3 regions of the Oceanimonas sp. MB9 genome follow, and region 2 is predicted to be linked to each of the others. Evidence: predicted binding sites of a transcription regulator. Region 2 holds the regulator's gene; each other region holds the start of a gene.
What was found. The regulator sigma-54, encoded in region 2, starts transcription at its own class of promoters, with help from an activator protein. The targets are predictions, from matches to a motif close to TGGCACNGTTTTNGCTT.
Positions count from the first base shown of each region.

Region 1: a site for sigma-54 is predicted at 4,449-4,465, ahead of OJHNALOF_RS12435 (ammonium transporter). Genes of this name have one in related genera too.
Region 3: a site for sigma-54 is predicted at 2,429-2,445, ahead of OJHNALOF_RS03880 (nitrate reductase). Genes of this name have one in related genera too.

Region 1 is NZ_VFBE01000009.1:228,774-235,053, forward strand. It holds gene OJHNALOF_RS12415 (hydrolase) at 1-296, opposite strand, end outside; gene OJHNALOF_RS12420 (methyl-accepting chemotaxis protein) at 359-2,242, opposite strand; gene OJHNALOF_RS12425 (hypothetical protein) at 2,315-2,563, opposite strand; gene OJHNALOF_RS12430 (YkgJ family cysteine cluster protein) at 2,613-2,948, shown strand; gene OJHNALOF_RS12435 (ammonium transporter) at 3,075-4,286, opposite strand; gene OJHNALOF_RS12440 (YceH family protein) at 4,657-5,277, shown strand; gene OJHNALOF_RS12445 (aspartate aminotransferase family protein) at 5,429-6,280, shown strand, end outside.
Region 2 is NZ_VFBE01000008.1:43,344-49,623, reverse strand. It holds gene lptA (lipopolysaccharide transport periplasmic protein LptA) at 1-341, shown strand, start outside; gene lptB (LPS export ABC transporter ATP-binding protein) at 344-1,069, shown strand; gene OJHNALOF_RS11035 (RNA polymerase factor sigma-54) at 1,113-2,549, shown strand; gene hpf (ribosome hibernation promoting factor) at 2,574-2,861, shown strand; gene ptsN (PTS IIA-like nitrogen regulatory protein PtsN) at 2,864-3,310, shown strand; gene rapZ (RNase adapter RapZ) at 3,321-4,187, shown strand; gene OJHNALOF_RS11015 (HPr family phosphocarrier protein) at 4,174-4,449, shown strand; gene mgtE (magnesium transporter) at 4,468-5,829, shown strand; gene pmbA (metalloprotease PmbA) at 5,913-6,280, opposite strand, start outside.
Region 3 is NZ_VFBE01000005.1:124,936-131,215, reverse strand. It holds gene OJHNALOF_RS03890 (sensor histidine kinase) at 1-1,310, shown strand, start outside; gene OJHNALOF_RS03885 (ABC transporter substrate-binding protein) at 1,307-2,335, shown strand; gene OJHNALOF_RS03880 (nitrate reductase) at 2,484-5,093, shown strand; gene OJHNALOF_RS03875 (CmpA/NrtA family ABC transporter substrate-binding protein) at 5,375-6,280, shown strand, end outside.

The DNA.
Region 1 (6,280 bases), on a different contig from region 2:
ACGATGATCTGGCTGCGATCCTGCCAGTGCTCGGGCACACAACCGCCGGCCACGGCGGAAAAATGCACCTTGTCCACCACCTCGGGCTGCTTCACCAGGGCGGTAAGGGCTGGCAGGGTGTGACCCAGGCCGCGAGGGTACTGCTCGGTGAACAGGGTGGGAGTGCCCAGCACCTGACAGGCCTCAATCAGCCAGCCGGCGCGTGCGGCCAGACCGTTGCTGTCGTGAATGGCGGGCACCAGTTTTTCCTGAATGTCGATCACCAGCAGGGCGGCCTTCTCGGGATGCATCAGCATAATCTTCTCCTTGTTAAACGGCTGCCCCAGTATGCCGGTTTCGGTGCAAATAAACAGTCCGCCTAGACCTTGAACTCGCCCAGCAGCCGGTCCTGGTGCTGCATCTGCTCCAGCATGGCATGGCACTTGTTGAGCTGCTCCAGGGCACCATTGGCCACATCCTGGCTGATGTCCCGAATGTTGGTGGTGTTCTGGTTGATCTCTTCACTGGTGGCGCTTTGCTCTTCGGCGGCGGTGGCAATCTGCAGGTTCATGTCGTTGATTTGCGCAATGGCCTCGCGAATACGGCTCAGCACTTCGTTGGCTTCGGCGGCATCCGTGGTGGTGCTGGCGGCCAGTGCCTGGCTTTGCTGCATCTTGTGCTCGGCCTGCTGCACTCCCTGCTGCAGCTTTTCTATCATGTCGCCAATTTCCTGGGTGGACTGTTGGGTGCGGGACGCCAGCGAGCGTACTTCGTCGGCCACCACCGCAAAGCCGCGGCCCGACTCGCCGGCCCGGGCCGCTTCAATGGCAGCATTGAGCGCCAGCAGGTTGGTCTGCTCGGCAATGCCGCTTATCACCGACAGAATCGATTCTATATTGCGGCTGAGCTGGGCAAGCTCGTTAACGGAGGCCATGGTATCGTCCATGTCGGCGGCCAGGCGGGCAATGGCCTGGGTCGAACGGGACACCACCAGCACGCCCTGTTCGGTTTCCTGGTTGGCGGCGTTGGCGGCCTCGGCGGCATTCTGAGCGTGGCGGGCCACGTCGTTGGCGGTCGCGGCCATTTCATGCATGGCGGTAGCCAGCTGATCCAGCTCCTGCAATTGCAGTTGCAGCTGTTGCTCGGCCTGCTCCGACTGTACCGAGGTTTCGGCGATGCGTGACTTCAGGGTATGGGCACTGCTCATCACATTACCGATCAACTGCTGCAGGTGGGCCAGAAAACCGTTGAACTCGCCGGCAACTAGGGCGAATTCGTCTTTTCTGACGATGGGCAGGCGTCGGGTCAGGTCGCCTTCGCCGCTGTTGATGTCGGCCAGGGAGCGGTGCAGGCCACCCAGCGGCTTGAGCTGGCTGGTCATCAACAGCACCAGGATCACCAGGCTGACGGCAACGCCTATGGCGGCGATGAGCAGGGACTGCCATTGCAGCCTGTCGGCCCGCGCCATGACAATGCTTTCGTCCAGGGCTACGCCGATATACCAGTTGGCACCCTGCAGGCCCTCAAGGGGAGTAAAGGTCACCCAGTGGGGGGCGCCGTTGAGAGCATGGGTGCTGAGTTCGGCGCTGATCTCGGGCGTGCTGCCGTCAAACAGATCGCTCAGCGGACGGCCGTTGAGGGCGGTGTCGGGGTGGGAGATGATGTTGCCGGACCGGGTCACCAGAAAGGCGTGGCCGGCGCCGTTGAAATCGATCACGTTAATCGCATCGGCAATGGATTTCAGGCTGAGATCGCCGCCAAAGGCTCCCAGAAAACGGCCGTTATCGGTAATTTTGGCTACCGCGGAAATCAGAATGTCACCGGTGCTGGCGTCGGCATAGGGCTCGGTGAGCGAAGCTCTGGAGGCGTTTCGGGCCACGGTGTACCAGGGGCGCTGGCGGGCGTCCCAGCCGGCAGGGTTCCACTCTGGGGTGTTGGAAATGGCCCGTCCTGCTTCGCTTTCCAGGCCGCCGAAAATCAGCATGAATTCTTCCCTGAGCAGCGGCAGATCAAAGGTGTGCTGCACTTGCTCACGGCTGAAGTTGCCGTTGATTTGTTGTGCCGCCATGTCGATCAGACCCAGCTTGCCGTTCAGCCAGTTTTCTATCTGGTGCGCCAGGGTGGAGCTGGTTTCATGAACGGTGGCGGCGGTTTGCTGGCGCAGGCTGTCCCGCACCTGCGAAAGTTGCAGCCAGGACAACAAACCAACGGTGATCAGCAATACGGCGGCGGCGGTGAGCCCCACCTTGTGAGTCAGCTTCATACAACATTTCCCTGTTTTTGTGGCTCGAAGAAAACGACCGAGGTCGTATTGAACGGCGGCCCTGAGCCAAACTCAACGGTTGTTTTTCATTGTTTGCGCAAGCGCACAATTTTTTAACATGGCGGGAGTGACGGCAGCAGAAACTGGTATTTTTTTCGCCTTTTCGTGTTTGTCCCCTTGCCTGCCGACCGATTTCGATTTATTCATATCGCCCTTTTTTTCCAGCCTGGGAGTTTCCACCGGCACGTCGCGTCGGGCAGTCGACCCGTTCGCCAGTTTCTTTTCCGTTGTTCCCGTCACGGGGTCTTTCCCGTTTTTCATTGTTGCTGTTTTCGTCACTGTTTTGGTTTTGCCTGGAGGTAAGGCGTTAATGAGTGGTGGCAATACCTGTTTGAATTGCGGCGCCTGCTGTGCGTTTTTTCGTGTGTCTTTTTACTGGGGAGAAGTGCACAGCGACTTTGCCGTGCCCGAGCCTCTGACCGAGCCGGTGTCTTTTACCCGTCTGGCCATGCGTGGCACCAACCAGCCATCGCCCCGTTGTGTGGCGCTGGAAGGGGAGGTGGGCGGCTGCGTGTCCTGCTCCATTTATGAAAATCGTCCCGGCCCCTGCCGGGATTTTGAGGCCTATGACGCCGAGGGCGCCTGCAACCGGGCCCGGGCCGCTCATGGCCTGCCCCCGCTGGAGGACAATCCGGTGGCGGCATAAGCAGGCGGCGCCAGACCTTGGAGGAAGCGACCGCGGTGGTGGCCACTCCCTCGCATCGCCAGTCATAAACAACCGGCCTAAGACGGTGCCGGGCCGGTTGTTCAGGGCACAAGGCCTGACGTGGTGTTAACGGTCGTCGGAGCTGGACTCAATGCGGTGAATGCTCAGATCCGCGCCGTTATATTCCTGCTCGGCATCCAGCCGCAATCCCACCAGAACCTTGATCAGGCCGTAGATGACAAGGCCTCCCAGCAGGGCAATGGCGACCCCCAGCAGTGAGCCCAGCAACTGGGACATCAGGCTGACGCCGCCCAGGCCACCCAGCGCCTCGCTGCCGAAAATGCCCGCGGCAATGCCGCCCCAGAGGCCACACAGTCCATGCAGGGGCCAGACCCCCAGCACGTCGTCGATTTTCCAGCGGTTCTGGGCCTGAGTGAAGGCCCAGACAAAGAGTACCCCGGCGACGCCACCCACCAGCAATGAACCAAGGGGATGCATGACATCGGATCCGGCGCAAACCGCCACCAGCCCGGCCAGGGGGCCGTTATGGATAAATCCGGGGTCGTTGCGGCCGGCGATCAGGGCGCTGATGATGCCACCGACCATGGCCATCAGGCTGTTGACCGCCACCAGTCCGGAAATGCCATCCAGCGTTTGGGCCGACATGACATTAAAGCCGAACCAGCCGATGCAAAGAATCCAGGCGCCAAGGCCGAGAAAGGGAATATTGGAGGGCGGAAAAGCCACCAGCCGCCCACCCTTGTAGCGCCCGTGGCGAATGCCCAGCAAAAGCACCGCCACCAGCGCCAGCCAGCCTCCGACACCATGCACCACAACGGAGCCGGCAAAATCGTGAAAGGGCGCACCAAACCGGTTTTCCAGCCAGTCCTGAATGCCATGGTTACCGTTCCAGGCAATGCCTTCAAACAGCGGATAGACCAGTCCCACCACCAGCGCCGAGGCGATCAGGAAGGGCCAGAAACGTCCGCGCTCGGCGATGCCGCCGGAGATGATGGCCGGAATGGCGGCGGCAAAGGTCATCAGGAAAAAGAATTTGACCAGCTCGTAACCGTGGTTCTGGGACAGCACGGCGGCACTGTCATAAAAGGTGACGCCGTAGGCCAGCCAGTAACCGACAAACAGGTAGGCGAGGGCCGAAAAGCCAAAATCGCTCATGATCTTGGCCAGGGCATTGACCTGGTTCTTGCGCCTGACGGTGCCCACCTCCAGAAAGGCAAACCCGGCATGCATGGCAAACACCAGTATGGCCCCCAGCAGGATGAACATTGTGTTGGCACTTTGCGACAGCTCGCCGATAGCGCTGCTGATTGATTCCACGCGATTTCCTCCGTAACGGTGACCGGTGCCCCAGATAGGGTCGCCTGCACCGAAATGCAGCATGATTTACCTTAGCACCCGCCACCTGATTATGACGTTGCCCGCTTTGGTGCGGCGTGAGACTGGGTTGCACCAAAGCGGATCCTGTTAGCGCGAGTATCGAGGCAAAATTTGTGCCAATGGGTCTGCCACTGCCGGCTCACAGAAGGCGGCGGCGTGCTGGTAATCGCGGGGTTTCGGCGGCCATGCGCGCGGCCTGTGGCAGCATCGGCGCCATGGAAAGGCGCTAAGAAACGCAGTAAGCGACGGAAAATGCTGGTGTTTTGAGGGTTGTCCGGTAGTCTTTAGGCAGAACACAAGGAGCCTGGTTATGGAAAAACTCTCTGCCCTCGAGCAACGCGTGATTGGCTGCCTGATTGAAAAACAGGTGTCCACTCCCGATGTCTATCCGCTTACCCTCAATTCACTGGTTAACGCCTGCAACCAGAAAAGCAACCGGGATCCGGTGATGAGCCTCGCCGAGCGCGACGTGCAGTCGGTGCTCAACACGCTGGGGGCCCGTCGTCTGGTGAACAACGTGGCCGGTTTTAACGCCCGTGCCGCCAAGTATCAGCATCGCTTCTGTAACACCGAGTTTGGCGAGCTGCAATTCAGCGCCGGTGAGCTGGCCATTGTCTGCGAGCTGCTGCTGCGTGGCCCGCAAACCCCGGGGGAGCTGCGCAGCCGCTGCGCCCGCCTGCATCCGTTTGGCGATGTCAGCGAGGTGGACGACTGCCTGCACAGCCTGATGGAAAAGGGCCCCTTTGTGGTCAAGCTGGAGCGACAGCCCGGCAAGCGGGAATCGCGCTATGCCCACCTCTTTGGCGATGCTCCGGTGACCGAGCCATCGGCCCCGGTGACGCCGGCAGGGGACGCTCAGGCCCGTATCGCCGAGCTGGAGGCGGAAGTGGCCCGGCTCAAGGCCCGCATTCGCGAGCTGGAAGGGGAGTGATGCCGTTCGCCACTTTCAGCCGGTACCATCGAAAGCATGGCACGGGCGCAGTGGCAGCGAGCGGAACTTGCATTTAACGTCGGCACTGGGTGCTCATCCTGGCATTTATCGGCCATAGTGGTAGGAGCGATAATGGCGGTGGGAGCCAGTGATGAATCCCCTGACAGATGCAGACGACCAGCAGGAAGTAGCGCGCCGGCTCAGCCTGGACGCCTTCTGGATGCCCTTTACCGGCAACCGGGCCTTCAAGGCCGCGCCCCGGCTGCTGGCCGGGGCGGACGGTGCCTATTTTACCGATGTGGACGGCCGCCGGCTGTTCGACAGCCTCTCCGGGCTGTGGTGCACCGGCCTGGGGCACAAACACCCGAAAATCATTGAAGCCATTCATCGTCAGCTGCATACCCTGGATTATGCCCCCGGGTTTCAGACCGGCCATCCCCTGGCCTTTGCGCTGGCCGAACGATTGGCGGCGCTGGCGCCCGCCGACCTTAACCGCGTGTTTTTTACCAACTCCGGCTCCGAGTGTGCCGACACCGCCCTGAAAATGGCCCGGGCCTACTGGCGTGCCCGCGGCAAGCCGGAAAAGACCCGGCTCATTGGTCGGGCCAGGGGGTATCACGGGGTGAACATGGGCGGCACCAGCCTGGGGGGAATCGGCGCCAACCGCAAGCACTACGGTCAGCTGGTGGACGCGGATCACCTGCCTCACACCTTGCTGGCGGAAAACGCCTTCAGCCGGGGCCAGCCCGAACAGGGCGCGGAGCTGGCCGATCATTTGCTACGGCTGATTGAGCTGCACGACGCCTCCAATATCGCGGCGGTGATCGTGGAGCCCATGTCCGGCTCGGCCGGTGTCATTGTGCCGCCGGTGGGCTATTTGCAGCGGTTGCGGGATATTTGCCATCGACACGATATTCTGCTGATTTTCGACGAGGTGATCACCGGCCTGGGCCGCATGGGCGAACTGTTCGGCGCCGATTTTTTCGGCGTGGTACCTGACATC
Region 2 (6,280 bases):
TAGACGTGCGCGCCGACCAGCTGGTGGTGATCCGCAATGAACAGGGCCTGCAGTCGATGACCGCCAAGGGCAGTCCGGCCACCTACGAGCAGATCCTCAACAACGGCAAGCCGGTGCATGCCGAGGCGCGGGAAATTCACTACGACATGCGCGCCCGCACCATCACCCTGATTCGGGACGCCAAGCTCAAGCAGGATGACAACATCGTCACCGGCTACCGTATTCGCTACTTTATCGACAAGGAGCAGATGGAGGCCGAAAGCCAGGGCGGCAAGGACAGGGTCACCACCATCTTCCTGCCCGAGCAGGTGCAGAATTTCGACGAGCAGGACAAGAACTGAGCATGGCGATACTGAAAGCGCGCGGCCTGCAGAAAAGCTACAAGGGCCGCAAAGTGGTGGCCGACGTCAGCCTGACCGTGAACACCGGTCAGATCGTGGGTCTGCTCGGCCCCAACGGTGCCGGCAAGACCACCTCCTTTTACATGATTGTAGGCCTGGTCCAGCGGGACGCCGGCAGCATCACCATCGACGGCCAGGATATCAGTCACGAGCCCATGCACGTGCGCGCCCGCTCCGGCATTGGCTACCTGCCCCAGGAGGCCTCGATTTTTCGCCGCCTGAGCGTTGCCGACAACCTGATGGCGGTGCTGCAGACCCGCAAGGATCTGAATGCCGACGGCCGCAGCGAGAAAATGGAACAGCTGCTGGAAGAATTCAACATTACCCATATTCGCGACAGCCTGGGAATGAGTCTGTCCGGCGGCGAACGGCGGCGGGTTGAGATCGCCCGGGCGCTGGCGGCGGATCCGCGCTTTATTCTGCTCGACGAACCCTTTGCCGGCGTGGATCCCATTTCGGTGATAGACATCAAGAAAATCATTCTGCACCTCAGGGACAGAGGACTGGGCGTACTGATCACCGATCACAATGTACGCGAGACCCTGGACGTGTGCGAAAAGGCCTATATTGTCAGTCATGGGCACCGCATCGCCGCCGGCACACCGACGGAAATCCTCGCCAACGAGCAGGTCAAAAAGGTTTATCTCGGCGAACAATTCAGCCTCTGAAGGCACCGCAACCCGCGGTTGATATGGAAGGACGTTTGCATACATGAAGCCGACTCTTCAGTTACGTCTGGGCCAGCAGCTGACCATGACGCCCCAGCTGCAGCAGGCCATTCGCCTGTTGCAGCTGTCCAGCATGGAGCTGCAGCAGGAAATTCAGCAGGCGCTGGACAGCAACCCCCTGCTGGAGCAGGAGGAAGCCGACAGCGTCAAGGTGGCCGACAACCGCAACGAAGAGCAGATGGCCGCCGACACCGCCATGGAGCGCAACCAGCTGTCCGAAGACTTGCCCATGGACACCAGCTGGGAGGAGGTTTACACCGCCTCTCCGGTCAGCGGCGGCGCCGGCCTGCCGGAAGGGCTGGAAGACAGCGTTTACCAGGGTGAAACCACCGAGAGCCTGCAGGACTACCTGATCTGGCAGATGAATCTGACCCCTTTCAGTGACACCGATCAGGCCATCGCCATGGCCATAATCGATGCCGTCGACGACGCCGGCTACCTCACCGCCGGTATCGACGATCTGCTGGAAGCGGTATCGGCCCAGGAGCTCGGTATCGAAGCCGACGAAGTGGAAGCAGTGCTCAAGCGTATTCAGCACTTCGATCCCATCGGCGTGGCCGCCCGCAGCGTGCAGGAATGCCTGTGCATTCAGCTAGAGCAGTATCCGCCCGACACACCCTGGCTGAGTGAAGCCCGCGCCTTGCTGGCCCAGCACATGGACCTGCTCGGCAACCGTGACTACCGCAGCCTGCAGCGCAAGACCAAGCTCAAGGAAGACGAGCTCAGGGAAGTGCTGGCGCTGATTCAGCAACTGGAGCCCCGCCCCGGCAGCAGCATTATTCAGGGTAACTCCGAATACGTCATTCCCGATGTGGTGGTCACCAAGCGCAGCGGGGTCTGGGTGGTGGAACTCAACCCCGAGGCCATGCCCAAGATACGGCTCAACCAGACCTACGCGGCCCTGGCCAGCAAGCCCCGCAACAGCGAGGACGGCCAGTTTATTCGCAATCACCTGCAGGACGCCAAGTGGTTTCTCAAGAGCCTTGAAAGCCGAAATGAGACCCTGCTCAAGGTTGCCAATTGTATTGTTGAACAACAACAGGCATTCTTTGAATATGGAGAAGAGGCCATGAAGCCCATGGTGCTGAACCATGTGGCGGAAGCGGTGGAGATGCACGAATCCACCATCTCCCGGGTGACCACACAGAAGTTCATGCACAGCCCCCGTGGCGTGTTTGAACTCAAGTATTTCTTCTCCAGTCATGTGGGCACCGACGACGGGGGTGAGTGTTCGTCCACGGCAATTCGCGCCCTGATCAAGAAGCTGGTCGGGGCCGAAAACCCGGCCAAGCCGCTGAGCGACAGCAAAATTGCCCAGCTGCTGGCCGACCAGGGGATCAAGGTGGCCAGGCGAACCATCGCCAAGTACAGGGAATCACTGGCCATTCCCCCTTCCAATCAGCGCAAACGCCTGGTTTAAAGGCAACGACAGAAGGAAGACGTTATGCAAATAAATCTGACCGGACACCATGTCGAGATCACCGATGCCCTGCGTGATTATGTGAACAGCAAGTTTACCCGGCTGGAACGCCATTTCGATCACATCACCAATGCGCACGTCATCCTTAATGTGGAAAAAATGCAGCAAATCGCCGAAGCCAAGCTGAACGTCACCGGCGGCGAGCTGTTTGCCAACTCCCAGCATGAAAACATGTATGCGGCCATCGACAGCCTCATCGACAAGCTGGATCGTCAAATCATCAAACACAAAGAAAAACTCAAGCAAAAATAACCATGGAAGTCGCCGACATACTCAGCAGGGGCTGCACCCGCAGTGCAGTCCCCTGCACGAGCAAAAAACGTGCTCTGGAAATTATCAGCGAGCTGGCTGCCGAACATCTCAATATCGGCAGCCAGCCGCTTTTTGACTGTCTGCTGGCCCGAGAGAAAATGGGCAGTACCGGCATCGGCAATGGCATCGCCATTCCTCACGGCCGGATCAGTGATGACAACAAGGCGACTGCCGTACTGCTTACCTTTGCCGAGCCGGTGGAATTCGACGCCATCGACAACCAGCCGGTGGGCCTGGTGTTTGCCCTGCTGGTACCGGAGCAGGAATGCAAGCAACACCTCAAGACCCTGTCGCTGATCGCCGAGAAACTGAGTAACAAGCAGGTGTGCCGGCAATTACGTCAGGCCGGCAGCGATGAGGAACTCTATCAAATCATGATTTCAGCCTGAGGATAGCAAGATGCAGCTGGTGATCGTCAGTGGCCGTTCCGGTTCGGGCAAAACCGTGGCCTTACGGGTACTTGAAGATCTCGGCCATTACTGCGTCGACAACCTGCCGGTGGCGCTGCTGCCTGAGCTGGTGCGGCTGCGCCGGGACAAACCCGGAGCGGTGGCGGTAAGCATAGACGTACGCAACCTGCCCGACAGTGCCGAGCAGCTGGAAGCCTTTCTGGCCGAGGTGCGAGCCATGGATGACGTTCAGCCTTCCAGCATCTTTATCGACGCCGACAATTCAGTGCTGATCCGCCGTTTTGGGGACACTCGCCGGCTGCATCCGCTGTCCCGCCACAGCCTGACCCTGGACGAGGCCATTCGCGAAGAAACTCATCTGCTGGCGCCACTGTCGTCGGACGCGGACCTGCGCATCGATACCTCGTCCTTAAGCATTCACGATCTCAGCGAAATCATTCGCGAACGCATCCTCGGCAAGAAAGAAAAGGAATTGAACTGGGTGTTCGAGTCCTTTGGCTACAAATACGGCGTTTCCAAGGACGCCGACTTCGTGTTTGACGCCCGTTTTCTGCCCAACCCCCACTGGATTGCCGAACTGCGCCCCTTTACCGGCCAGGATCAGCCGGTGGCCGATTACCTGAGCAGCCAGCCCGAGGTGATGAAATACCTGTGGCAGCTGGAAAACCTGCTGATCACCTGGATGCCTCACCTGGAACGCAATAACCGCAGCTATGTCACCGTGGCCATCGGCTGCACCGGCGGTCAGCACCGTTCGGTCTTCATCGCCGAACAGCTGGCCCGGGTCTTTGGCCAGATGGGCAAAAGCGTGCAGCTACGTCACCGTACTCTGGAAAAGCGCAATGCCGAAAATTGAACGCGACCTGCAAATCGTCAACAAGCTAGGGCTGCACGCCCGGGCCGCCATTCAGCTGGTGCAGCTGACCCAGCAATTCGACGCCGAAGTCACCGTGTGCAACCAGCAGAAAGAGGCCCCCGCCAACAGCGTCATGGGCCTGCTGATGCTGGAAACGGCCCAGGGACACGCCATTCGCGTGGTGGCCGAGGGCCCGGAAGCGGAAGCCGCCATGAATGCCGTGGCCCGGCTGGTGGCGGATCGTTTTAACGAGTCGGAATAACCCGACGGATCCGCCCCCATGACCGAGCCCACCGATCAAACCGGCACCACGGACCACCTCGAGGCGGTCACCCAGGCCCTCAACAGCGGCATGTTTGTGCACGTGCGCCGCATGCTGCAGCAGATGCGCCCGGGGGACGTGGCCTGGTTGCTGGAATCTTCACCCGCTCCCAGCCGAAAGGTGCTCTGGCAGCTGATCGATCCGGACGATTACGGCGAGATCCTGGAAGAGCTGTCGGAAGAGGTGCGCGACGGCATCATTCGGCTGATGGAGCCGGAAAAGCTGGCCATCGCCCTGGAGGATATGGAGTCGGACGATCTGGCCTATGTACTGCGGGATCTGCCCGAGCAGCTGTTCAACCAGGTGCTCACCGAAATGGACGAGCAGGATCGCCAGCGTGCCGAGCTGGCGCTGTCCTATCCGGAAGACACCGCCGGCTCGCTGATGAACACCGAATTCATCAGCCTGCGCCCCGATGTCACCATAGACGTGGTGCTGCGCTACCTGCGCCTGCACAGCGAGCTGCCGGAAGGCACCGACACCCTCTATGTGGTGGATCCGCACAACCGTCTGCTGGGAGACATTTCCCTCGCCAGCCTGGTGGTACAGTCTCCCACCACCACGGTGGCCGAGGCCATGGACACCTCGGTGGAAGCCATTCCCCTGACCATGACCGACACCGAGGTGGCCAACCTGTTTGAGCGCCATGACTGGCTGTCGGCGCCGGTGGTGGATGAAAACAACCTGCTGCTCGGGCGCATCACCATCGACGACGTGGTCGACATCATTCGAGAAGAAGGCGAGCACTCCATGATGGGTATGGCCAAGATGGACGACGACGAGGACACCTTTGCCCCCGTGCTCACCAGCGCGCGCCGCCGCTCCTTCTGGCTGACCATCAACCTCGGCTCGGCGCTGGTGGCCGCCAGCGTATCCAACATGTTTGAGGAAACCCTGTCCCAGCTGGCCACCCTGGCCATTCTGATGACCATAGTGCCGTCCATGGGCGGCATTGCCGGCAACCAGACCCTGGCGCTGGTGATTCGAGGCATGGCGGTGGGCCATATCGGCGACAGCAACGCCCGCTGGCTACTGACCAAGGAGGCGTTGGTGGGTCTGCTTAACGGCATGCTGTGGGCGGTGGCGATATCCGTGGTAGTGGCGCTATGGAAAGGCAGCTGGGAGATCGGCCTGGTGATCGCCGCCGCCATGTTTATCAACCTGTCGGTGGCGGGCCTGGCCGGCGCCAGCATTCCGCTTATCATGAAACGCTTCAATATCGATCCGGCCCTGGCCGGCTCCATGGCCCTGACCACCATCACCGACACCGTCGGCCTGTTGTCCTTCCTGGGGCTGGCCACGCTGATCCTGCTGCACTAGAGCTGGAAGCCGAAAGCCAGACCCAAAAACACCAAGGGCCGCATACGCGGCCCTTCTTACAGCTTCGAGCTTTCAGCTCTGGGTTATTGCCCTGCGATTTTCATATTGTCGATCAGCACAGAGCCGGTGTGCAGGCTGGAGCGGGTTTCCACGTCGGTACCGATGGCCTGAATACCGGCAAACATGGTCTTCAGATTGCCGGCGATGGTGATTTCCTCCACCGGATAGGCGATTTCGCCGTTCTCCACCCAGAAGCCGGCGGCGCCGCGGGAATAGTCACCGGTGACGATGTTTACCCCCTGTCCCATCATCTCGGTCACCAGCAGCCCGGTGCCCATTTGCTTCAGCAGCTCATCATGGCTCTGGCCGCTGTTTGACACCGTCCAGTTGTGAATGCCGCCGGCATGGCCGGTCACCGGCAGGCCCAGCTTGCGCGCCGAGTAGCTGGTGA
Region 3 (6,280 bases), on a different contig from region 2:
TGGCGCTGATGCACAATTATGCCCGCCGCACCGCCGATCGCAGTTACGACATGATGCTGAACAGCGCCATACTGCAACTGGGCCAGTCGGTGCGCCACACCGGCCAGGGCTTTGCCGTGGATCTGCCGGTGGCGGCCTTTGCCACCCTGGCCCAGGCCCCGCAGGACAGGGTGTTTTACCGCATCAGCGTCAACGGCGAGGTACTGACCGGCTACCCGGACCTGCCCGCCCCGCCGCCCCGCGCCCCGGAGGAGCAAGCCCTGACGCAAGCCAGGCCGGATTTTTTCAACCTCACGTATCAGGATGAGGCCATTCGTGTGGCCCGGCTGGTGCGACTCAACACCGAGCGCCTGCCCCAGGACGAAATCGTGATCGAGCTGGCCCAGACCCGGCTGGCCCGGGACGCCATGGCCGAGGCCATGCTGCATCCGGCCCTGGAGCTGATGCTGGCGGTACTGGCGGTGGCCCTGGGTCTGCTGTGGCTGGGCATCTATTACGCCTTTAGTCCGTTTCGGCAGCTGGCCCGCGCCCTGTCCCGGCGCTCGCCCCGGGATCTGACCCCCCTGGCGCTGCCGGTGCCGAAAGAAACCCTGCCCCTGCTCGACACCATCAACGACTTTATCGCCCGCCAGCAAGCCCTGCTGGAACGGGTGGAGTCCTATACCTCGGTGGCCGCCCATCAGCTGCGCACGCCCCTGGCCACCCTGCGGGCCCTGTGCGAAAACGCGCGAGACGAGGCCGATAACGGCCGTCGGCAACGACTGCTGGCGCAACTGGTGGAGCAATGCGATCAGCTGTCTTTAACGGTGCGTCACCTGCTCAATCAGGCGCTGCTCGATCACCGCTTTCACAGCCGCGAGCCGGAGCCGGTGGCGCTCAACGCCCTGGTACGGCAGGTGTGCATGGAGCTGGCGGTCCAGGCCCTGCATCGGGGCGTGGAACTGGCCTTTGTGCCGGCGCCGGCGGAGCGGCAACTGCGCGGCGACGCCTTTGCCCTGACCCAGATGCTCAACAACCTGATCGAAAACGCCGTGGCCCACAGTCCGGCCGACGGCCTGGTGGAGATCGCCGTGGGTGCCGACGGCTGCATTTGCATTCGGGATTCGGGCCCGGGCATTGCCGACCAGGAGAAAGAAAGGGTGTTTGAACGTTTTTACCGAGGCACCGCCAGCCGCCATCACGGCAGCGGCCTGGGCATGGCCATCGCCCGGGACGTGGCCGAGCACCATCATGCCCGCATTCGCCTCACCGATAACCACCCTCACGGCCTGACGGTGGAAATTCGTTTTGGCACGGAGGCCTGGCTGTGAACTGGCTGATCCTGCTGCTGTTATGCCTGCTGCCGACGGCGTGGGCGGAACAAAGCATACGGCTGCCCGCCACCGGGGTGGAGCAAACGCAACTGGTGCTCTATAGCGCCACCGACTACCAGCACATGGCGCCCCTGCTGCAGGCCTTTCAGCGTCGCCGGCCCGACGTGGCCATTGTCTTTGTGGACTTCAATTCCCAGCAGCTGTATCAGCGCTTTCTGGAAGAAGGCAGGGACTCACCGGCCGATCTGTTGCTGAGCTCGGCCATGGATCTGCAGCTTAAACTGGTCAACGACGGCCATGCTCGGCCCTGGCACTCCGACCGCACCGATGCCCTGCCCGCCGGCGTGCACTGGCGGCATGAGCTGTTCGCCCTGACCGTGGAGCCGGTGGTCATGGTATTCAACCGCGATCTGCTGGGCCCTCATGCCCTGCCCCGCAGCCGCCAGGAGCTGCTGGCCCTGCTGCGCCGGGATCCCGCGCGTTTTCAGGGCCGTATTCGCGCCTATGACATCACCCAGAGCGGCGTGGGCTATTTGCTGGCCACCCAGGACAGCCAGCAGGGGGAAAGCTACGGCCGGCTGCTGGAAGCCTTTGGCGGCCTGTCGGTACGCCTGAGTGAAAGCAGCAACCAAATGCTCACCGAGCTGGCCGAAGGCCGGGCCGTGCTGGGCTATAACCTGCTGGGCTCTTATGTGGCCGCCGCCGTCGACAACCATCCCCAGCTGGCGGCGGTGGCTCCCCGGGACTACAGCCTGCTGTTGATGCGCCTGGCGCTGATTTCCCGCTATGCCCGGCAGCCACAACTGGCGGGCGAGCTGCTCGACTTTATGCTGTCCCCCGTCGGCCAGGCGGCGCTGGCCGACGGTGGCCTGCTGCCGCTGTTTACCCCCGAAGCCGGGCTGACCGTGCGCCCCGAGGGACCGGTCACCCCCATTCCCCTCACCCCGGCACTGCTGCCGGCACTGGATCCCCTCGACAAGCAGGGTTTTATACGCACCTGGACCGGCTCCATGGCGCCCTGAGCCGCTGCACCACGCCGGGCGCCTGCCTTGTATTGGTGCAGCACGTCTTTTGCGTAGAAACATAAACAATTGATAAGTAAACATTTATAAAAATGGCACGGCCCTTGCTGATGAGATGAACCATCTTTTTATGTTTTGCAGGGCCACGATGACAGCTTTCACTGAGACCACCTGTCCCTATTGCGGCGTTGGCTGCGGCATACGGGTCGACCAGCAAGGCGCCGTACAGGGCGATAAACGTCATCCCGCCAACCGGGGTGCCCTCTGTGTGAAGGGCACGGCACTGACGGAAAGCCAGCGCCTGCCCAGTCGCCTGCTCTACCCCAGGCTCAAGGGAAAGGAAGTGGACTGGCCGGCGGCGATCGAGCACATCGCCCTGCGCCTGAACGACATTATCGAGCAGCACGGCCCAGAGGCGGTGGCCTTTTACGGCTCGGGCCAGATGCTGACCGAAGACTACTATGTGGCCAACAAGCTGATGAAGGGCTTTATCGGCTCGGCCAATATCGACACCAACTCCCGGCTGTGCATGTCGTCCGCCGTCGCCGCCCACCAGTACGCCTTTGGCGAGGATGCGGTGCCCGCCTGCTACGACGACATCGACGAGGCCGAGCTGGTGGTGATCGCCGGCGCCAATACCGCATGGACCCATCCGGTCCTGTTTCGCCGGCTGGAAGCCGCCCGGGCCGCCAAGCCGCGCCAGCAATGGATCGTGATCGACCCCAGGGCCACCGCCACCGCCCGTCAGGCGGATCTGCACCTGGCCATCACCCCGGGCTCGGATCTGGCGTTGTTCAACGGCCTGGCCCGCTATCTGCTCGAGCAGGGGGCCATCGATCGGGATTTCGTCACTCGGCATGTGGCGGGCCTGGACGAACTGCGGCAACAGCTGTCCGCGCCCGAGTTCGCCCCCGAGCAAGTAGCCGACACCACCGGCCTGAGCCTGGAACGGCTGCTGCATTTCTATCGCCTGTTCCAGGCCCACCCCCAAACCCTGACCCTGTTCTGCATGGGCATCAATCAGTCGCTCCAGGGCACCCACAACGCCGGCGCCATCATCAATTGCCACCTGCTCACCGGCCGTATCGGCAAGCCGGGCGCGGCGCCCTTTTCACTGACCGGCCAGCCCAACGCCATGGGCGGACGCGAGGTGGGGGGACTGGCCAACCAGCTGGCGGCCCACATGGACTTTGCCCCCGCCAACCGGGACAGGGTAGCCCGCTTCTGGGGTACCGAGCGCCTGGCCCAGGGGCCCGGGCACAAGGCCATGGACATGATGGCGGCGCTGGAGCGGGGTGAAATCAAGGCGTTGTGGGTGATGGGCACCAACCCGGCGGTGTCGCTGCCCGACAGTGCCCGGGCCCGTCGTGCCCTGGCCCGCTGCGAGCTGCTGATCGTCTCCGACATCAGCCCCGCCACCGACACCGCCCGGCTGGCCGACGTGCTGCTGCCCGCCGCCGGCTGGGGCGAAAAGGACGGCACCGTCACCAACTCGACACGCATCATCTCCCGCCAGCGCCCCTTTCGCGCGGCTCCGGGTGCCGCCAAACCGGACTGGTGGGCCCTGTGCCGGGTGGCACGCGCCATGGGCTTTACCGGTGCCTTTGACTTTGACTCCCCCGCCGCCATTTTTCGTGAACACGCCGCCCTTTCCGGTTTTGAAAACCGGGGCGAGCGGCTGTTCAACCTGGGGGCGCTCGGCACCCTGAGCGATGCCGACTACGACGCCCTGCGCCCGTTGAGCTGGCCCCTGGCGGGTCAGCACGGCGGCCCGGTCCGGCTGTTTGCCGATGGCCGCTTTGCCACCGCCGATGGCCGGGCGCGGCTGCGGACGGCGGCGCCGCAGGCCGGCCCCGGCACCCGGGCGTTACTGCTCAATACCGGCCGGCTGCGGGATCAGTGGCACACCATGAGCCGCACCGGCCATGTGGCACGGCTGATGGCGGCGGCCACCGAGCCTCGGGCCCACCTGCACCCCGACACCCTGGCCCGCCTCGGACTGGGCCAGAATGATCTGCTGGCCCTCAGCAACGCGCGAGCCAGCATACTGGTGCGCCCGGTGGCCGACGATGACATGGCCCGCGAACAGGTGTTTGTGCCCATGCACTGGAGCGGAGAGTTCAGTGCCGGTGGCCGGGTCAACGATCTGACCGAAGCCCGGGGCTGTGCCCTGTCCGGCCAGCCCGCCTTCAAGCAAAGCCAGGTGCAGGCCAGCCCGGTCAGGCCCGGCTGGCAGGCCAGCTGGATTGCCAGCGAGGCCCCGGCCTCGCTGCCGGCCTGGTGGAGCCGGCGGCCGCTGAGCCGGGGCGAATGCTGGAGCCTGGCCGGACTCGAGGGCTCCGCCGAGGAGCTGCGGGCCGGGCTGACCGTCACCGACAGCTGGCTGGACTGGCCCCTGCCCCAGGGCCGGCTGCTGATTCGACTGACGGCAGGCAAGGTCAATGCCCTGCTGCTGCAGGGGTTGTCACCCTGGCACATCGATGCAGAGCCGCTGGCCGCGCTGCTGGATGCCCCCCTGCAACCCAGTTTGTTACTTACCCGGCTGGGTCTGGCCCTGGCCGGCAACAGCCGGCTGGTGTGCAGCTGCTGGAGCGTCAGCGAGGCACAAATCCAGCGCACCATAGAGCAGCACGACCTCACAACGCTGGCGCAACTGCAGCAACAGCTCAAATGCGGCACCCGCTGCGGCTCCTGTGTGCCGGAGCTGAAACAGATTCTGGTCGCGTGCCGGTCCCAAACGCGGGAGACCAGCACCTGATCCCCAGGTTCCATTAACTCCGGTCTGCCCGGGGCGTTTCCTCCACTCCTGCCCGTTTGGCGACTCCCATGCTTGCATGGGAGTTTTTTTTGCGCCCGGCACCGAGTGGAAACCTCTGCATCATTGTGGTGAAACGCCTGCCCGCAAACAGGCGCCCCTTGTTGGCAATGAAAATAAAAACATATAAAAATCATTAACTTAAAATTGGCACATATCTTGATACTTAATCTGTAGTCACCGATTTTTCCGGCCAAGGAACCAACCTCACAGGGAGTATCATCATGACGTTATGGCAAACCACAGCGACGGCCTGCACCCTCGCCCTGAGCCTGGCCGCCCCCCTCGCGGCCCAGGACGGGCCCGGACCGGCGGAAAAGGACGAGCTGACCCTGGGCTTTATCAAGCTCACCGACATGGCCCCCCTGGCCATCGCCTACGAGAAGGGCTTTTTTGAGGATGAAGGGCTCTATGTCACCCTGGAAGCCCAGGCCAACTGGAAGGTGCTGCTGGACAGGGTCATTTCCGGCGAACTGGATGGCGCCCACATGCTGGCCGGCCAGCCCATCGGAGCCTCCCTCGGCATCGGTACCCAGGCCGACATCATCACCGCCTTCAGCATGGATCTGAACGGCAATGCCATTACCGTGGCCAACCAGGTGTGGTCAACCATGAAGCCGCACCTCGAACATGATGCCGCCGGCAAGCCGCTGCACCCCATTTCCGCCTCCGCGCTCAGGCCGGTACTGGAGCAATATCAGCAGGATGGCAAAAGCCTGAACCTGGGCATGGTGTTTCCGGTGTCCAGCCACAACTACGAACTGCGTTACTGGCTGGCCGCCGGCGGCATTCATCCCGGCTACTACGCCCCTCATCAGGGCGACAACAGTGGTCAACGCCAGGCCGAGGTACTGCTCTCGGTCACCCCGCCGCCCCAGATGCCGGCCACCCTGGAAGCCGGCACCATCGCCGGCTACAGCGTGGGCGAACCCTGGAACCAACAGGCGGTGCTGAAGCAGATCGGGGTGCCGGTGATCACCAACCACGACATCTGGCCCCACAACCCGGAAAAGGTATTCGGCGTCAGCCAGGCCTGGGCCGATGCCAACCCCAACACCCACCTGCGGCTGATCAAGGCCCTGCTGCGCGCCGCCCACTGGCTGGATCAGGGGGACAACGCCAACCGACCG